Regions from separate parts of the Vibrio crassostreae genome, predicted to be linked through region 1. Evidence: predicted binding sites of a transcription regulator. Region 1 holds the regulator's gene; the other holds the start of a gene.
The links. Region 1 encodes PurR, which represses purine synthesis genes. Its sites were predicted from a motif close to TNANGNAAACGTTTNCNTNA; they were not measured.
Positions count from the first base shown of each region.

Region 2: a site for PurR is predicted at 2,005-2,024, ahead of pckA (phosphoenolpyruvate carboxykinase (ATP)). Genes of this name have one in related genera too.

Region 1 is NZ_AP025476.1:2,324,552-2,327,722, reverse strand. It holds gene OC193_RS10350 (TVP38/TMEM64 family protein) at 1-21, opposite strand, end outside; gene OC193_RS10345 (TfoX/Sxy family DNA transformation protein) at 156-746, opposite strand; cyclic di-GMP riboswitch class I at 874-959, opposite strand; gene purR (HTH-type transcriptional repressor PurR) at 1,130-2,134, opposite strand; gene torD (molecular chaperone TorD) at 2,450-3,097, opposite strand.
Region 2 is NZ_AP025476.1:123,676-126,846, forward strand. It holds gene OC193_RS00570 (AsmA family protein) at 1-52, opposite strand, end outside; gene pckA (phosphoenolpyruvate carboxykinase (ATP)) at 207-1,832, opposite strand; gene hslO (Hsp33 family molecular chaperone HslO) at 2,170-3,063, opposite strand; gene hslR (ribosome-associated heat shock protein Hsp15) at 3,082-3,171, opposite strand, start outside.

The sequences.
Region 1 (3,171 bases):
CAATATCATTTTCTTACTCATTGATACTTCCTCTAAATTTTCAATGCATACCGATAGTATAGATAGACAGGCAAAGCATAGATTAACTTTCATCAGATATAAAAAAAGCCGCAGTAAATGCGGCTTAGTTATGTATATAGATTGCACTGACAATGTTAATTGACCCGATTGATAAGCTCTTCGCGACGCTGCTGCGGTATAACAGACCAATGTGTACCATTGATCGCGCCTTCTAGCGCCCAAAGTAGTTCAATACTGACAGAAGACGCATGCGATTCTTTGATGGCGTTAAATGCGTTTACAGAGCCAGATTCATATAAACGTTCTACAGAATCGATCCCTGCCTTTTTCAACATACGCTCGGTAGCGAGTCGAAGATTAGGCAGATCTTTGAGTCGGGTCGGCTTAGCAGAAGACTGCTCAGCTTTTTCTTCTTTAGCAAAACCTAGAGACGTGGTTGCAAGTTGCAAGATTTTTTCTTGGTCTTGCCATAAGCCTTCAGGTAAAGCGAAATATTTAGTAACGACAGGGAAACCACGTTTTTTGTAGACGTATGGTTGAAACCCTTGTTGTTCGAATTGTTTCGTTGTGCCTCTGTCTGCGCGTATGTGCAACTGGTCATTTACAACCAGAGCAAACATAGTGTCATCAGCAAAAAGACCGAAGCCACCAAACATTGAGCGTGATTTTATTTTTCCTAGGGACTCAAATAACTTCATCGAGTCCTTTAGTATCGGTTTATCCATGTTATTTATCTCGGTGTATTTGAACTACGCCACCAAATAAGCAGGTCCGAGAGATTAGCAAAATGTTGCAATTACATTGTCAATAAGCCGTAAATTACTAAATTATTAGTAGTTACTGCATTTTGCCATCGGTAACCCCGCTACCATACCAACGAGTGGTTTAGGCCGGAAGCTTTGCGTCTCACTCTTTCGAGTGGTTTGCCCTGTGCGTGACTGATTGAATAGAATAAAGTTTTTGTTGAATGAAGCTCACAGTTGATATTTCAAAATGTGACATTGCTTCAATTAATGATCTTTCCATTGTGCATATAGGTTCATTATAGTTGTTGATAAAAAAAGCGCACCTAAAGGTGCGCTTGATGACATTAAACTTGAATTATCAATTAATTTAACGTTTTAACTGTACTTCGCTCAACAATTTCAGGGTGCATTTCGAAGACGCGTTTTTCGTGGTCTTTGTCTTTGATGCGCTCTAATAGAATTTCGAATGCATTCTTACCAACACGACGTTTTGGTTGGTGAACTGTCGTTAACGGTGGAGAGAAGTATTCAGCCAGTTCGATGTTGTCGTAACCGATCACTGAGATATCTTCAGGAATGCGAATGCCTTTTTCTTGCAGGCGGCTCATTAGGCCGAGTGCCATTGTATCGTTAAAGCAGAATACCGCCGTTGGGCGATCTTCCATCTCAACGATTTGTTCTGCAGCAAGTACTGCTGTATCACACTCGAAGTTGCCTTCGATGATCATATTTTCATCGGCAGAAATCTTAGCTTCGTTGAGTGCGCGCTTGTAACCGGCAATACGTTCAACACATGCTGCTTTGTCTAAGTGGCCACTTAAACATGCAATCTTAGAGTGACCGCGTTCAATAAGGTATTTGGTCGCTAGGTAGCCACCTTCTTCAGAGTTATCGATGATCTTATCAGCCTGAGAGCTCTCAGGGCCCCAGTCCATGATAACTTTAGGGATGTCAGCGTGACGGTCTAACATCTCTCTTAGTTCTTCAGTTAGGTCAGAACACATAACTAAGATGCCATCTACACGTTTCTCTGCAAGCATTCGAATGTAGTCACGTTGCTTCTCATAGATACCGCCCGTATTACACAGGATCAAAGTGTAACCTTGACGGTAGCAGTAGCTCTCAACACCATCGATAACTTCAGAGAAGAATAAGTTAGTTGATTGAGTCACAAGCATGCCGATAGTGCGTGTGGTATTACACTTCAAACTACGAGCAACAGCACTTGGTGCATAGTTGAGTTCATCTACGGCTTTGTTTACTTTTTCTTGAGTTGCTTCTGCAACAAAGCGAGTTTTATTGATTACGTGAGAAACGGTTGTTGTTGATACGCCGGCTAAGCGAGCGACATCTTTTATAGTGGCCATGGTTTTATCCTATTAGAAGCTACTTTCCCCAAGTACGGAATAAAGTAGCCGTTAAGCTACCTAACTAAGAGCTTAAATTTGTAGGGCTCTTTGGGTACTAAAGTGCTAAAAAACAAAAAACCGCTATTGAGCGGCTTGTCTTAACACCGAAATGCTCTGAACTTTAATAAGTATAGCATTTCGTGAATGTTTCATATTTTATCGTTTGCGGTCACAATTTTAGACTGACTAGAAATTACTCGCAATAAAATTCACCCAGAAATCCGGGTGAATTGTCACATTCTACTGAATTTATTTACCTAGTCATCCAATAAGCTATTCACCAGCTAAATATTGAGTGTCTAATTGACAGAATGCGAGTAGCAAAGATGAGACGGAGGCGTAGAAACCGAATTCATCAACGTCATGACATTTCACGTTGAACTTTGGTACCCAAGTCAGCAGTTGTTGTTCGATAAACTGCTGTTGAACGGCAAATGAATTCTCTAGCTCTTCTTCAATATCCGTTTCGTTTGAACGAATGATCAAGTTACCAAGGAAATCGAGTTCGATAGCAATGTGGTCTGCTGGCTCTTTTAGATCTTGGTTCACCACTAAATTGTGCTTAGCCATGATCTCTTCCATATCTTTTGCAGGCTTATCATTCAAAAGGCCAGTTTCACCGATATACATAGAAGCGTAAGGAAGAGCACCGTGTTTATCTGTTTTTAAGAAAAGATCGCAAAAGTCTGCAGACAATTCTAGTTGAGCATCTTCACGTGTTTGTAGGCGGTTAAGCGCATCCACTAGCTTATCAATCGCTGGCTTTAGTGTTTCATTTTCGCCTAAACCAGTCAGGAAAGAACGAATTTCAACAGAGTGGTAGTGATCGAGTTCTTCTTGAGTGAGCTCTTTGGCAAATAAGCTTGATAGCCACCAGTATATTTCTGCTCTTTGCTCGTTGAACGCTTTCGTATCTTTCATTTGTTAGATCCTGACTTAGTCTTGTGATGTTACTTATATGCATCTTGAAGTCACTTGGGCATAAGCACACCAAG
Region 2 (3,171 bases), 1.3 Mb from region 1:
ACGCAACGGCGATAGCCAACACAATGCCGAACACCATCAATACCTTTTTCATTCCCTGAAAGCCTTAAATCTCAATAGTCTTAAAACAGAGTGGAACAAAAAGGGTCAAGCATCAACAAAAAAGCCCCTCAAAAGAGGGGCTTGCTACAAAAATATCATTTTAAATTGGGCGTTCGCTTTTGGCTAAGCCCGAGCAGATGGTTGGATTAGTCCAGTTGAGGACCAGCGGCAACCAGTGACTTACCTTCAGCGTTGTCTGTGTACTTGTCAAAGTTGTTGATGAAGCGTTCGGCTAGATCTTTTGCTTTGCTTTCCCATTGTAGTGGGTCAGTGTACGTGTCGCGTGGGTCAAGAATCGCTGGGTCAACATCGTGTAGCGCTAGTGGCACTTCTAGGTTGAACATAGGGATAACCTTAGTATCAGCCTTGTCGATAGAGCCATCTAGGATTGCGTCGATGATGCCACGAGTATCTTGAATAGAGATACGCTTGCCTGTGCCGTTCCAACCTGTGTTCACTAGGTAAGCTTCAGCGCCAGCTGCTTCCATACGCTTCACGAGCACTTCAGCGTACTGAGTTGGGTGAAGAGTAAGGAACGCCGCACCAAATGCCGCAGAGAATGTTGGTGTTGGCTCAGTAATACCACGCTCAGTACCTGCTAGTTTCGCAGTGAAGCCAGATAGGAAGTGGTACTTCGTTTGCTCTGGAGTCAGTTTAGAAACTGGTGGTAGTACACCGAATGCATCAGCAGTCAGGAAGATAACTTTTTGAGCATGGCCTGCTTTTGATACTGGTTTAACGATGTTATCGATGTGGTGAATCGGGTAAGAAACACGAGTGTTCTCAGTTTTTGAACCGTCATCAAAGTCGATAGAACCATCACCACGAACTGTTACGTTTTCTAGTAGTGCATCGCGACGGATTGCATTGTAGATTTCTGGTTCTGCTTCTTTAGATAGGCGAATGGTTTTCGCGTAACAGCCACCTTCAAAGTTGAAGATACCGTCGTTGTCCCAACCGTGCTCATCATCACCGATTAGCTCACGCTTAGGATCGGTAGATAGGGTTGTTTTACCTGTACCAGATAGACCGAAGAAGATGGCTACATCGCCTTTTTCGCCTACGTTTGCACTACAGTGCATTGAAGCAATGCCTTGCAGAGGAAGCAGGTAGTTCATCATTGCGAACATGCCTTTCTTCATCTCACCGCCGTACCAAGTACCACCGATGATTTGAACGCGCTCTGTTAGGTTGAAAGCAACGAAGTTTTCAGAGTTCAGACCCTGTTTTTCCCAATTAGGGTTGGTTGTTTTAGCACCGTTCATTACCACGAAGTCTGGTTCGAACGTTGCTAGCTCTTCGTCTGTTGGACGAATGAACATGTTCTTAACGAAGTGCGCTTGCCACGCTACTTCAGTGATAATACGTACACTTAAGCGCGTATCAGGGTTAGCACCACAATAACCGTCGATGACAAACAGGCGCTTGCCAGATAGCTGAGTTGTCACAAGCTCTTTCAGCTCATTCCATACTTCAGTTGTAATCGGTTTGTTGTCATTTTTGCCTTGATCTGACCACCACATGGTATCGCGCGTGGTGTCATCTTTAACAATGTACTTATCTTTTGGTGAGCGGCCAGTAAAGATACCAGTGTCTACCGCAACAGAGCCTAGTTCCGTTACTACGCCTTTTTCGTAGCCTTCCAAACCTGGCAGTGTTTCTTCAACGAATAACTGCTCGTAGCTAGGATTACGAAGAACTTCAGTAACGCCAGTCAGTCCGTGCTTAGTTAGATCAATTTGTGCAGCCTTTGTATGTTCCATAACGGTCATAGGTGCTCCTTGTAGGATATTTTGTAGGGATTTTGTATTAATTTTTTATTGTTATCTGCTCACCATGCTAGCAACGAGACTCGGGGGAAACAGGGATACAGCTCAAAAAATATCCATATTAACCATGGGGTTTTAAGTGTCTCGTCACATATTGGCCTAACTAGTCTATCCTGTACGCAAACCTTTGCGCTAGGGGCGAGAACATTATTAATTGATTAAAATTAAGCGGTGATTTTATTACGAGATGTTACGGAGTTTGCGCTATTTTGATCACAAAAAAGGCCAGCTTAGTGCTGACCTTTTTGGGGTAAATTACGTGTTTTAGGTACGCCGTAAATTAATGAACCGTATTGCTGCCTTTATCTGCTGCTTCTGCGTACAGTGCGTCAACATCGTTCTTGTCGAACGAGTAGTTTGTGCCACAATAATCACAGTGCAGACCAACGCTTCCTTCGGTACTTAGGATGTCGTAGATCTCTTCTTGAGCAACAGTAATGATTGCTGCTGCACTTCGATCACGTGAACAGCCACAGAAGAATTCAACCGGTTGTGGGGTAAATACCTGAACCTTCTCTTGGTTGTATAGACGGTATAACAGGTCGTTCGCTTCTAGAGAGAACAACTCTTCATTTTTTACGGTGTCAGTTAACTGCTCTAGGTGTTCGAAGTCGTCTGGTGTGCCAGTGCCGTCAGGCATAACTTGCAGCAACATACCTGCAGCGTGCGCTTTGCCTTCATGCTCGCCAGTACGTAGCCATAGACGAGTCTTAAGCTGCTCAGAGTTTGCGAAGTAACCTTCAAGTACTTCAGCTAGTGTGTCGCCTTCAAGACCAACTATACCTTGGTAGCGCTCACCTTTCTTAGGATCGATAGTGATCACTAGGTGACCTTTACCCATTAGGTCGTGTAGACCTGCGTCATCTGCGATATCGCCTTCAAAACGAGCAACACCACGGATCTTCTGATCGTGGTCGCCATTGATAACTGCTAGAGATACTGGGCCGTCACCTTGCAATTGCATCGTGATAGAACCTTCAAACTTTAAGGTCGCAGTTAATAGCGTTGTTGATACCAATAGCTCGCCCAGTAGTTTTTGCACTGGTGCTGGGTATTCCTTGCTAGAAATAATCTGTTGGTACGCTTCATCCATTTGTACCAATTCACCACGTACTGATAGGTCTTCAAATAGGTAGCGATTTAAAACATTACTTGTAGACATTGGGTCTGCCATTTGGCTATTCCTTCTAGCTTATTGAGTCTTGAACTTAATGATGTCACGACGTTGCTTCTTATCAGGGCGACGCTCTGGAGCTGGGTTATGAGCATTCAGTTTACGCTG